Regions from separate parts of the Streptomyces sp. NEAU-YJ-81 genome, predicted to be linked through region 2. Evidence: riboswitches for the same ligand, from Rfam matches in the RefSeq annotation. Region 2 holds a riboswitch; each other region holds the start of a gene.

What was found. Region 2 has a riboswitch for cyclic di-AMP ahead of J5X86_RS40205 (M23 family metallopeptidase). Riboswitches for the same ligand answer to the same signal wherever they lie in the genome.
Positions count from the first base shown of each region.
Region 1: another riboswitch for cyclic di-AMP. It lies ahead of J5X86_RS36070 (transglycosylase family protein); the one in region 2 lies ahead of J5X86_RS40205 (M23 family metallopeptidase).
Region 3: another riboswitch for cyclic di-AMP. It lies ahead of J5X86_RS00110 (M23 family metallopeptidase); the one in region 2 lies ahead of J5X86_RS40205 (M23 family metallopeptidase).
Region 4: another riboswitch for cyclic di-AMP. It lies ahead of J5X86_RS04780 (NlpC/P60 family protein); the one in region 2 lies ahead of J5X86_RS40205 (M23 family metallopeptidase).

Region 1 covers NZ_JAGFNO010000024.1:25,749-28,970, forward strand. Annotated here, with positions in the region: gene J5X86_RS36065 (transglycosylase family protein) at 1-723, shown strand, start outside; cyclic di-AMP (ydaO/yuaA leader) riboswitch at 979-1,146, shown strand; gene J5X86_RS36070 (transglycosylase family protein) at 1,154-1,849, shown strand; gene eno (phosphopyruvate hydratase) at 2,104-3,222, shown strand, end outside.
Region 2 covers NZ_JAGFNO010000030.1:27,728-30,949, reverse strand. Annotated here, with positions in the region: gene J5X86_RS40210 (pitrilysin family protein) at 1-1,053, shown strand, start outside; cyclic di-AMP (ydaO/yuaA leader) riboswitch at 1,351-1,514, shown strand; gene J5X86_RS40205 (M23 family metallopeptidase) at 1,529-2,323, shown strand; gene J5X86_RS40200 (GntR family transcriptional regulator) at 2,549-3,222, shown strand, end outside.
Region 3 covers NZ_JAGFNO010000001.1:31,089-34,310, forward strand. Annotated here, with positions in the region: gene J5X86_RS00105 (aldo/keto reductase) at 1-695, opposite strand, end outside; gene J5X86_RS00110 (M23 family metallopeptidase) at 808-1,998, opposite strand; cyclic di-AMP (ydaO/yuaA leader) riboswitch at 2,010-2,179, opposite strand; gene J5X86_RS00115 (PP2C family protein-serine/threonine phosphatase) at 2,427-3,222, opposite strand, start outside.
Region 4 covers NZ_JAGFNO010000001.1:1,098,902-1,102,123, forward strand. Annotated here, with positions in the region: gene J5X86_RS04775 (L,D-transpeptidase) at 1-294, shown strand, start outside; gene J5X86_RS04780 (NlpC/P60 family protein) at 405-1,562, opposite strand; cyclic di-AMP (ydaO/yuaA leader) riboswitch at 1,569-1,755, opposite strand; gene pcrA (DNA helicase PcrA) at 1,914-3,222, shown strand, end outside.

The DNA.
Region 1 (3,222 bases), on a different contig from region 2:
GGCGACCGCGGTCCCGACGCCTGGCCGAGCTGTGCGCTGGGTGCGGGGCTCACCGACGGCTCCGGCGCCCCCGATGTGGACCCCGGTGGCACGGCCACCCGGGACCCGGGGGCGGGCCGGGGCGAGGCGGGGGACCGGGAGCGGGACGGCTCCTCCTCCCCGGAGTCGGACCGTTCGGGGACGTCCGACGGCGCCGGTAAGCCGGATTCGTCCGGATCGACCGAGAAGCCGGAGGCCCCCCACACTTCCAAGTCCCCCGACGGACTGGACGGCTCGGCATCGGACACCCCGACGTCGGACGGTTCGGCCTCGGACACCCCGACGTCGGACGGTTCGGCCTCGGACGACCCGGCCTCGGACGGCTCGGACGACTCGGCGTCGGACGGCTCGAAGGGATCCTCGGCGGATCCCTCCGCCGACCCCTCGCCCTCCGGCCGCCACCGCGGCTCCCCGGATGCCGGGGAGCGGGCCGAGGACGGCGATTCGGCGGACGGGCAGCCCTCCGGACGCCACGCCTCGCGCGACGCCGCGGACCGCGACCAGAGCCCCACGGACGACGATTACACCGTTCGCCCCGGTGACAATCTGTCAGGCATCGCCGAGGACCGGAATGTGTCCCGAGGTTGGGAAGGGCTCTACGAGAGCAACGAGGACCTCATCGGAATCGACCCCGACCTGATCATCCCTGGTCAGCGACTTGACCTCGCCATCAGGGAGCAGTGATTCGGGGGGAATTGCCCGATCTGGTTCCGGTGAGACATACATCTCGTCACAATTTCCGGGGCGCACCTCGTGTCCGTTCTCTCCTCACCCGGCCCTACCTGCGCCGATGTGGGCCGGGTGAGATCAATTACAGCCCCATTCGCTGCCATTGGGGTGTTTGAACGTTCTCGGGAGGTGTGTTTAACGTCTTTCCGCTCGCCACCGCGGGCACCGTCGATCGTCACGCCGAATCCTGCCGGCGGTCGGGGGGAATCCGACGCGTCAGCGCCGAAGGCAGGAGCGGGGGACCCAAGGTAGGTGCCGAGTGGCCTGTGGACACGGGCTCGTCGGCTAGGGGTGAAGCCGGGAGCGATCATCGCGACCGGCCGGGCAACTCACGTCCGAACCCGACAGCTCACCTCGTAGGCGTCGGTGAGGAAACGAACCAACGATGCTGAAGTCCAACGGGAAGCACCGCCGTCCCTCCAAGGCCACCCGTATCGCCGCGCTCACCGGTCTCGCCGGTGCCGCCGTGGCGGCGCCCCTCATCGGGGCGACCTCCGCCTCCGCCGCCACCAGCTCCCAGTGGGACCAGGTCGCGCAGTGCGAGGCCGGTGGCAACTGGTCGATCAACACCGGCAACGGCTACTACGGCGGCCTGCAGTTCTCGAGCTCCACCTGGGCCGCGTACGGCGGCACCGCCTACGCGCCCACCGCGGACAAGGCCAGCAAGAGCCAGCAGATCCAGATAGCCGAGAAGGTCCTCGGCAGCCAGGGCAAGGGCGCCTGGCCGGTCTGCGGCAAGGGTCTGACCTCCGGCGGCAGCCCGTCCGCGCCCTCCGCGCCGTCCGCGCCCTCCGGTTCGCAGGACCAGCCGTCGGCCTCCACCAAGTCGGCTCCGGCCGCCCAGCCTGCCCAGCCGAAGGCCCAGCCGCACACCGCGCCCGAGCGCGCCACGCGTGAGCAGCCCCGCGGCCCGATCAAGAAGGGTGACGGCGAGTACAAGGTCAAGTCCGGCGACACTCTCGGCAAGATCGCCAAGGAGCACCACGTCAAGGGCGGCTGGAAGAAGCTCTTCAAGCTGAACGACGACATCGTGGAGAAGGCCGACCTGATCTACCCGGGCCAGAAGCTGCACCTCGGCTGAGTCACGGTCGCAGCCGCGGCCTGAGGCCGCCGCGCGAGAACCCCTGAGACGAGCCCCGGTCGGGCGTGCCGCCTCTATGGCGCGCCCCATCGGGGCTCCCTCATTGCCCGATTCACCAGAAATCTGGATATGTGATTCGGAATCTGGCTTTTTGTGTCACGCCCTCGTCTCGTGGGGCGGGCGAACGCGGGGTGCAGCCCTCCCGGCCCGTTAGGCTCGTGCTGCTACCGCAGACCCATACGAAGGAGAACCTCGTGCCGTCCATCGACGTCGTCGTAGCTCGCGAGATCCTCGACTCGCGAGGCAACCCCACGGTCGAGGTCGAGGTCGGCCTCGACGACGGCAGCACCGGCCGTGCCGCCGTTCCGTCCGGCGCCTCCACCGGCGCCTTCGAGGCCCTCGAGCTCCGTGATGGCGACAAGAACCGCTACAACGGCAAGGGCGTGGAGAAGGCCGTCCTCGCCGTCATCGAGCAGATCGGCCCCGAGCTGGTCGGCTACGACGCCACCGAGCAGCGTCTGATCGACCAGGCGATGTTCGACCTGGACGCCACCCCGGACAAGTCCTCGCTCGGTGCCAACGCCATCCTCGGCGTCTCCCTCGCGGTCGCGCACGCCGCCTCCGAGGCGTCCGACCTCCCGCTCTTCCGTTACCTCGGCGGCCCGAACGCCCATCTGCTGCCGGTCCCGATGATGAACATCCTCAACGGCGGGTCGCACGCCGACTCCAATGTGGACATCCAGGAGTTCATGATCGCGCCCGTGGGCGCGGAGTCCTTCTCCGAGGCCGTGCGCTGGGGCGCCGAGGTCTACCACACCCTGAAGTCCGTGCTGAAGGAGCGCGGCCTGTCCACCGGCCTCGGCGACGAGGGCGGCTTCGCGCCGAACCTCGGCTCCAACCGTGAGGCCCTCGACCTGATCCTCGAGGCGATCAAGAAGGCCGGCTACCAGCCGGGCCAGGACATCGCGCTCGCGCTCGACGTCGCCGCCTCCGAGTTCTACAAGGACGGGTCGTACGAGTTCGAGGGCAAGTCCCGCACCGCCGCCGAGATGACCTCGTACTACGCCGAGCTGGTCGCCGCGTACCCGCTGGTCTCCATCGAGGACCCGCTGAACGAGGAGGACTGGGACGGCTGGAAGACCATCACCGAGCAGCTCGGCGACAAGGTCCAGCTGGTCGGCGACGACCTCTTCGTCACCAACCCGGAGCGGCTCGCCCGCGGTATCGACAGCGACACCGCGAACGCCCTGCTGGTCAAGGTCAACCAGATCGGCTCGCTGACCGAGACCCTGGACGCCGTCGAGCTGGCCCAGCGCAGCGGCTACAAGTGCATGATGTCGCACCGCTCCGGTGAGACCGAGGACGTCACCATC
Region 2 (3,222 bases):
TCCCGGCTGCCCAAGGCGCTCGGACTGCTGGCCGACGCACTGCGCGCCCCCGCCTTCCCGGACGGCGAGGTCGAGCGGCTGGTGCGCAACCGGCTGGACGAGATCCCCCATGAGCTGGCCAATCCGGCCCGCCGCGCCTCGATGGCCCTCTCCGCGGCCCTCTTCCCGGCCGAATCGCGGATGTCCCGGCCGCGCCAGGGCACCCAGGAGACCATCGAGGGCATCGACGCCGCGGCCGTGCGGGCCTTCTACGAGGCGCATGTCCGCCCCTCCACCGCGACCGCCGTCATCGTGGGCGACCTCACCGGGGTCGACCTCGACGGGGCGCTCGCCGACACCCTGGGCGCCTGGACGGGTGGGGCGGGCGCGCCGCGCACGGTTCCCCCGATCGTCGCGGACGACCTCGGCCGTGTGGTGATCGTCGACCGGCCTGGCGCGGTGCAGACCCAGCTGCTCATCGGGCGCGTCGGCGCCGACCGCCATGACCGGGTCTGGCCCGCGCAGGTGCTCGGCACGTACTGCCTCGGCGGCACCCTCACCTCCCGCCTCGACCGTGTGCTGCGCGAGGAGAAGGGCTACACCTACGGGGTGCGCGCCTTCGGCCAGGTGCTGCGCTCCGCGCCCCCGGCGCCCTCGGGCGGCTCCGCGGGCGCCGCCATGCTGGCGATCAGCGGCTCGGTGGCCACCGAGGTCACCGGGCCCGCGCTGGAGGACCTCTGGAAGGTGCTGCGCACGCTGAAGGAGGAGGGGCTCACCGACGAGGAGCGCGATGTCGCGGTGCAGAACCTGGTGGGCGTCGCCCCGCTGAAGTACGAGACGGCGGCGTCCGTCGCGGGCACTCTCGCCGACCAGGTCGAGCAGCACCTTCCGGACGATTTCCAGGCGCAGTTGTACGCCCGCCTCGCGGAGACCGGCACGGTGGAGGCGACCGCTGCGGTGGTGTCCGCCTTCCCGGCGGACCGGCTGGTCACGGTGCTGGTCGGGGACGCCTCGGCGATCGAGGAGCCGGTCCGGGCGCTGGGCATCGGCGAGGTGCGCGTCATCTCCGGCTGAGCCGCCCGGAGTTGGCCGGTTGGCCGGATCCGGACCAAGAACCGGCGATCCGGCCGGCTCACTGACGATCCGGGTCCGCTGACGATCCGGCAGCCGGTCCCGTCAACGAGCTCACAGCGGAAGGACCCTGGCCCCGTAAAGGTGCCGGGGTCCTTCCTTCATGCCCGATTTGCGGGAGTGACAGCTTGTTTGGTTTGTGGCGAGAGCAACAAAAAACCGGAACCGTTTGGTGATCGAAAGCGGGCCCGTTTAGCGTCAGTCCGGCTGTTCGCCAGCAACCCGCCGCACCCGCGGCACGGACAGTCATCGCCGAGTCCCCGTACGGCGCGAGCCAGGGGAGCCGGGGACCCACACGTCCCCAGGGGTGAATCGGGCGCCTTCCCCGGCCGGGGGAGGAGTCCGTAGGAGACCTTCCTGCTCCGAACCCGTCAGCTAACCCGGTAGGCGAGAAGGAAGGAAAGGAGTGCGCCTCAGCATGGCGTCCACCCGCACTGCCACCGGGAAACACCGCCGCACCACCAAGATCAACGTCCGCACCGGCGCGAACGTCGTGGGCATCACCACCGTCGCCTCGGGCGTCGTCGCCGGGATCACCGGACAGGCGTTCGCGGCCGACACCGGCCCCAGCCCCCAGCAGACCGGTCTGACCCAGGCGATCGTGATCGGCGACGGGATCGCGGACCACATCGAGGCCCAGGCGCAGTCCCAGGAGACCGCCGCCGAGCAGGCCGCCGCCAAGGCCAAGGCGGAGGCGATCGCCCGCCAGGAGGCCGCCAGAAAGGCGGAGGCCGCGGCGAAGAAGGCCAAGGCCGAGCGCGAGGCCAAGGAGCGCGCGGCGCGCGAGGCCGAGCGCAAGCGCCTCAACACCTTCGAGACGCCGATCGGCGGCTCCTACGTCTCCACCGGCTACGAGGCGGCCAGCGGTCTGTGGTCCTCCGGCAGCCACACCGGCATCGACTTCCACGCCTCCTCCGGCACCTCGGTGCACTCCGTGGGCATGGGCGAGATCGTCGAGGCGGGCTGGGGCGGCTCCTACGGCAACAACGTCGTCATCAAGATGAACGACGGCACCTACACCCAGTACGGCCACCTGTCGTCGATCAGCGTCTCGGTCGGCCAGAAGGTCACCCCCGGCCAGCAGATCGGCCTGTCGGGCGCCACCGGCAACGTCACCGGACCGCATCTGCACTTCGAGGCCCGCACCAGCCCGGACTACGGCTCGGACATCGACCCCCTGGCGTATCTGCGCTCGCACGGCGTCAACGTCTGACCTCGCGGGACTCCGCGCACGCCCGCGGTCCCGCGAGAATCCGAGAAGGCCCCGTCCCCCGGACGGGGCCTTCGGCGTGCCGCGCCGCCGGCTGACCAAAAAATATCCATGAAATGCACTCCGCCATCGGAAATGACGTCCGATTGGAATAGAGTCGTTCAATGCGCGTTCCATGGATGCGTTTCGCGGGCGTTAAGGCGGAGGTTCGACAATGTGGGACCGGAAGTGAGCGGGGATACGACCGCGGTCCAGAGCGGTCGCCGGATTTCGGCGCATGCGGTGTGTACGGCGATTCGCGACGACATCGTCTCCGGCACATATCAGCCCGGCAGCCGGCTCACCGAGGAACTTCTCGCCCGGCGCTACGGCGTCTCGCGGGTGCCGGTCCGAGAGGCCCTGCGCACCCTGGAGTCCGAGGGCTTCGTGACGACCCGCCGACACGCGGGTGCCTGCGTCGCCCAGCCCTCCGAGCGCGAGGCGGCCGATCTGCTGGACATCCGGGCGCTGCTGGAGCCGCTGGGCGCCGCACGGGCCGCACAGCGCCGCACCGAGGCCCATCTGAAGGTGCTGCGCGGGCTGGTCCGGCTCGGCCGGGAGCGGGCCCAGCACGGCCGGCTCGGTGAACTGCGGCCGCTGGGCGACTGGTTCCACGAGACGCTCGCCCAGGCGTCCGGCAGCCCGAGCCTGGCCGCGATGCTCGTCCAGCTGCGCCGCAAGACCGTGTGGGTGTACGCGGCCGCTCCCGCGCCGCAGCCCGCACCGCCCGGGGGCGCCCGGCGCCCCGACCCGGCCGCGCGGGCCGTGGAGTCCTGGGCGGAGCACGGCGCGCTGGTGGACGCGGTGGCGCGCGGCGACGCCGACCGGGCGCGGGCGCTCGCCGCGGCGCACACCGAGCGCGC
Region 3 (3,222 bases), on a different contig from region 2:
CGGGGGCTGTCGACCGCCGTGCCGGGGCGGTACTTGCCGGTGAGGAAGCCGGACGCCAGGGAGTAGTACGGGATGGTCGCCAGGTGGTGGCGGGCGGCGACGTCGGCCAAGTCGCCCTCGAAGGTGTCGCGCGAGACCAGGTTGTAGTGCGGCTGGAGGGCGACGTAGCGGGCCAGGCTCTCCTGGGTGGAGAAGGCCAGCTGGGCCTCCAGGCGCTCCGCGCTGACGTTGGACGCGGCGACCTCGCGGACCTTGCCCTCTCTGACCAGCTCGTCCAGGGTGGTGATGATCTCCTCCACCGGCACCGACGGATCGTCGTAGTGGGTGTAGTAGAGGTCGATGTAGTCGGTGCGCAGCCGCTGGAGGGATTCCTCGACGCCCGTTTTGATGGCGGACGAGGTCAGACCGCGGGGCTCCGGGGAGCCGGCGCCCACCTTGGTGGCGAGTACGACGTAGGAGCGGTTGCCCCGGGAGGCGAACCAGTTGCCGAGGATGGTCTCGGACTCGCCGCCCTCGTTGCCCGGCACCCACGCGGAGTAGACATCGGCGGTGTCGATGAAATTGCCGCCCGCCGCCACGAAGGCGTCGAGCACCCGGAAGGACTCGGCCTCGTTGGCGGTCCAGCCGAAGACGTTCCCGCCCAGGGCAAACGGGAAAACGGACAGATCACCGATCTTCTGTGTGTTGTCAGCCATACGTTTTTACAACGGGTGGCTGGGCGGGGTTGTTCCTGGGGGCGGCCCCGTCGGGACGTAAACCGGCGGCCCTGGCGTCAAGGGGGGAGAGAGCGCCAGAGCCGCCGGAGTATCAGGGGTTCATCCCGTGCTGGCGCAGCCAGGGCATCGGGTCGATCGGCGAGCCGCCGCCGGGCCGGACCTCGAGGTGGAGGTGCGGGCCGGTCACATTGCCGGTGGCGCCGACGCGGCCGATGACATCGCCCGCCGTCACCTTGCCCGAGGTGACGACCATCGACGACAGGTGGCAGTACCAGATCTCGGTGCCGTCGCTGAGGGTCAGCACGATGCGGTAGCCGTACGAACCGGCCCAGCCCGCCTGGGTGATGGTGCCGCCGTGCACCGCCTTGGCCGGGGTGCCGGTCGGGGCGGCGAAGTCCTGGCCGGTGTGGTCGGCCGACCAGATGTCGCCCGCCTGGCCGAAGCTCGCGGTCAGGGTGTACGAGCCGACGGGGAGGGTGTACGCGGCGGCGAGTCTGGCCTGGCGCTCGGCCGCGGCCTTCTTCTCCGCCGCCTCCTTCGCCCGCTGCTCGGCGGCCTTCTTCTCCGCCTCGGCCTTGGCCTTCCGCTGGGCGGCCACCTCCGCGGCCTGGTCGGACGCCTTGTCCGCGGCGGCCTTCGCCGCGGCGGTGCGGCTGTCCTCGTCCGCCGCGTTCTGCTGGTTCTCGGCCTGCTGGAGGATGCGGGCGCGGAGCGCCTCGCCCGCGTCGGTGGTGCCGCGCTGCTCGTCCTCGCTGGTGAGGCCGGCCTGGGAGAGGGGGGCGGCGGCCGTCTGCGGGCCGCTGCTGTCGTCCGACGTCCAGGAGCCGATGCCGGGCAGGTCCTTGGCGGCGGGCAGGCTGGCTTTGACCTCATCGGCGACGTGGCCGAGATCCGGCATGGAAATGGGCGGCTTGGGACGGTCCTTGGCGCTGGCCATACCGCCCGCACCGACCGCGGCGATCACGCCGACGCCGAGGACGGCGCCGCTGCGCGCCATGGTCCCGCCGCGCTGCTTGGCCACGCGGTGCCGGCCGCGTACGGGAGCGATGGACTCCTCGGTGGGGTTCCACTCCTCCCAGGGCTCGGTCTCGAATCCGGCACCCGGGCCCTCGAACGCGTCCCCATGCGCGTCCAGGTACCGATCGTCGGGGGCGAAGTGGCCGTCCCCGGAGCTCATCCCGCCGCCGGCGTCAAAGCCGGGGCCGTAGGCGGTGGCGGTCCCCAAACCGCCTCCCCGTGTGCGATACGGGGCCTCGTCCAGGGCAGACCTGTTGGACGCCACGGAGGCGCACTCCTTTCCTTCCTTCTCGCCTACCGGGTTAGCTGACGGGTTCGGAGCAGGAAGGTCTCCTACGGGTCAGGTTCGACCCGATTCACCCCAAGGTGTTGGTTCCCCGGTTCCCTTGGTGCTGCTGGTGGTGCGGTACTGCCGGTGTGCGTACGGGATTCGGCGACGGCGCACGGTGCCGCCCTTGCGACGGTTGTGACGACCGCGCTGCGTTATCGAACGTTAATAGAGAGCGCGATGTGATTCCAAGCTGTTCTGAGGAATCCGCGCACCTTTGGCATGAACTTAGCGCCCAAGAGGGGACAGATGGGGGCAAGTCGACGCATTGGCCAAAGGTTCGCAAAAACGCGTGCGGACCGATCGTGCAGCAATTGTTATGCGGAGGGGGCTCGGTCGACTACGCACGGTATGGACCCGGTCGGCTACGGACGGTGTGGGACGCCGCTGTCCCTCGTATGGCCGCCGCGGCTCGCACCGCCGTCGCCGTCGTGCCCGTTCCCTCGGCCGTCCCGCTGCCCATTGCCCCCATTGCCCTGCCCATTGCCCTGCCCGTTCCCCCGTCCGTTCCCGCGGGCCGGGGTCCGGCGGACCGCCAGCAGCGCCATGTCGTCCGATGTCCCGCCGTCCGTATGGCGCTCGACATCGGCCACCAGCGCGTCCAGCAGCTCCTGCGGATCGGCGAAGCGGCGGCCGCGCAGCTGCTTCTCCGGGTCGTAGAACTCGCCATTGCGGTCCCGGGCCTCCGTCACCCCGTCCGTGAACAGCAGCAGCGTCTCCCCCTCCTCGAACCCCAGCTCCATCACCCGGTCCGGCCACCCGGCCAACTCCCCCATCCCCACCGGCAGCGCCGACATCTCCGGCTCCAGGGCACGCACCGCACCGTCCTCCGCCATGAGCAGCGGCGCCGGATGGCCGCGGTTGATCAGCCGCAGGGTGGAGTCGCCGCGCGGAATTTCGGCCACCACGGCCGTCGTGAACCCCTCGAACACCTCCAGGTCGGCCCGCCGGGCACCCTCACGCTGCAGGGCCCGCTCCAGACGGCCCACGAGCGCCTCCAGGGTCGTCTCCTGCTCCGCCGCCTCCCGGAAGCAGCCGAGGAGGATCGCCACGACCTCCACCGCCTGCAGCCCCTTGCCGCGTACGTCCCCGACGGTCAGCCGTACGCCGTGCGGGGTGTCCTGGACCGCGTACAGGTCACCGCCGATCGCCGCGTACTTC
Region 4 (3,222 bases), on a different contig from region 2:
GTCTACGGGCCGGTGCCGGTGCGGTCCGGGCGGAACGGCTTCGAGACCCGCACCGGGCTGAAGAAGATCTACTGGCGGAACATCGACCACTGGTCGACGCTCTACAAGGTCGCCATGCCCTACAGCCAGTTCTTCGACGGCGGTCAGGCGTTCCACTCGATTGCCGGGAGCGTATGGTCCCCGCCCGGCTCCCACGGCTGCGTCAACATGCGCACGGGCGAGGCCAAGAAGTACTGGAGCCTGCTGAAGAACGGCGACGACGTGTACGTCTACGGGCGCAAGCCCGGCACGTGAACGGCACATGAGCCGATGACGTGACGATGCCGCTGCCCGGGGCCCAGCCCCGGGCAGCGGCACATCGGGGGCCCGCACGGCCCCCTCGTGTCCTGCGCGGCCCTCGTGTCCTACGCGGGCCGCACGCTCCCGTAGATCGGCATCTCGGTGATCGGCGCCTTCTTCACCACATCGCCCGGCTTCGGCGCGTGGATCATCATCCCGTCGCCGACGTAGAGGCCGACATGGCTGATGTCGTCGTAGAAGAAGACCAGATCGCCCGGCTGGAGTTCGGACGTCGAGACGCGCGTACCGGCCTTCACCTGGTCCCAGGTGGTGCGCGGCAGCGAGATCCCGGCCGTCTTCCAGGCCGCCTGCGTCAGCCCTGAGCAGTCGAAGGAGCTGGGACCGGTCGCGCCCCAGACATACGGCTTGCCGAGCTGCGACTTCGCGAAGGCGATGGCCTGGGCCGCCTTGGAGCTGTTGGCGGGGGCCGAGGGCGCCGTCGAACCGGAGCCGCTGTCTCCGTTCTGCTCCTGCTGCTTCTTGCGCGCGGCCTCCTGGCGCTGCTTCTCGGCGAGCGCGGCCGCCTTACGGCGGGCCTCTTCCGCCTTCTTCTTCTCGATCGCCGCCAGCCGCGCCTTCTCCTTGGCGGTCAGATTCGCCAGCAGCCGCCGGGCCTCGGTCAGCTTGTCCTGGACGGTCTTCTTCTGGGTCTTCAGCTGCTTCTGCGACGCGGTCAGCGAGGCGAGGCTCTCGCCGGCCTTACCGCGCTCCTTGGCGGCGCTCGCCTGCTGCTTCTGGAAGTCGTCGACGGCCTGCTTCTGCCGACCGGTCAGCCGGTCGATCAGATGCGACTGGTCGAAGACGTCCTGCGGATCGTTGGAGAACAGCAGGGTCGCGGCGGAGCGGGCCATTCCGCCGTCGCGGTACTGGGCGGTGGCGTAGGCGCCGAGCGTGCGTCGCGCCTCGTTGAGCTTCTCGGTGCGCTGGGCGACGGAGTCCAGCAGCTTGTCGACCTTGGCCCGCTGCTGATCGGCGCGCTCCTTGGCGGCGTTGTAGCGCTGGGTGGCGCTCTCCGCCTGGTGATAGAGGGTGTCGACCTTCTCCTTGACCTTGTCGATCGACTGGGTGGCCGGCTTGGGGTCGTCGCCCGGCGCGGCGTTGGCCGTCTGGGAGAGGAGGGTGACGGATGCGAGGGCGGCCGTGGTGAACCCGACGGCCGTACGGCGGCCGTGACCGGTGAGCGGGGCCGGTATTCGGCTCCGCGGCTTGCGATGCGACGCCAAGGGAGGCGCTCCTTCCGTGGACCGCCTACCGGGTTAGCTGTCGGGTTCGGGCGGTACGGAAGGTTGCCCTACGGCCGTGTCCGGGCGGCACTTCCGTGCCACGCCGCTTCGGGCCGATTCACCCCGGTGTTGCGTTGTCGGGTCCCCGGCTCCGGGCGCCTTACGGCGGTGCCGGACTCGGCGGAGGCAGCCCGTGCCGACGTGGTTCGCCGACGGATCTTCCGGGCCGCCTGACGCAGGACGGTAGCCAACACGTGGGGCTCCTGTGAAGACTGGTGGCCGTTTTGCCCGAAACCGTTTCGTGATGTTCGGGCATCGGCTGTCAGTGGGGCGGCCTAGACTCGGGGAGCGATGAGCAGCCTCTTTGACGACAGCTTCCTGGCGGACCTCGGGCCTCCTCCGAACCAGGAGCCACCACCGCCGCCCGAGGATTCGGCGCACCCCGGCCCCGATGGTGCCGAGGACGTGCCGCATCACCTCTTCAGCGGCGGCTTCGACGCGCCCGTGCCCCGGGAGGCCCACTACCGGGACGGTGCCGCGCGGCCCGTCGTGGACCCGTCCGCCCTGCTCGAGGGGTTGAACGAGCAGCAGAGAGCCGCCGTTGAGCACACCGGCTCGCCGCTGCTGATCGTCGCGGGCGCCGGCTCCGGAAAGACCCGGGTGCTCACCCACCGCATCGCCTATCTGCTCGGCGCCCGCGGCACGCACCCCGGCCAGATCCTCGCCATCACCTTCACCAACAAGGCGGCGGGCGAGATGAAGGAGCGGGTGGAGGAGCTCGTCGGCCCGCGGGCGAACGCCATGTGGGTCTCCACCTTCCACAGCGCCTGCGTCCGCATCCTGCGCCGCGAGTCGAAGAGGCTCGGCTTCACCTCGTCGTTCTCGATCTACGACGCCGCCGACTCCAAGCGGCTGATGTCGCTGGTCTGCCGGGATCTGGATCTCGACCCCAAGCGGTTCCCGCCGAAGTCCTTCAGCGCCAAGATCTCCAACCTGAAGAACGAGCTGATCGACGAGGAGACCTTCGCCGGACAGGCCACGGACGGTTTTGAGAAGACGCTCGCCGAGGCGTACGCGATGTACCAGGCGAGGCTGCGCGAGGCCAACGCACTGGACTTCGACGACATCATCATGACCACGGTCAATCTGCTCCAGGCGTTCCCGGACGTGGCCGAGCACTACCGCCGCCGCTTCCGGCACGTCCTGGTGGACGAGTACCAGGACACCAACCACGCGCAGTACACCCTCGTGCGCGAGCTGGTGGGCACGGACACCGAGGAGACCACGGCAGCCGAGCTGTGCGTGGTGGGCGACGCCGACCAGTCGATCTACGCCTTCCGGGGCGCCACGATCCGCAACATCCTCCAGTTCGAAGAGGACTACCCCACCGCGCGGACGATCCTCCTCGAGCAGAACTACCGCTCCACCCAGACCATCCTGAGCGCGGCCAACGCGGTCATCGAGCGCAATGAGAACCGCCGCCCGAAGAACCTGTGGACCGAGGCCGGCGCCGGGACCGAGATCACCGGCTATGTGGCCGACACCGAGCACGACGAGGCCCAGTTCGTCGCCGACGAGATCGACCGGCTCACGGACGCGGGCGACGCCAAGGCCGGTGACGTGGCGGTCTTCTACCGGACCAACGCCCAGTCCCGTGTCT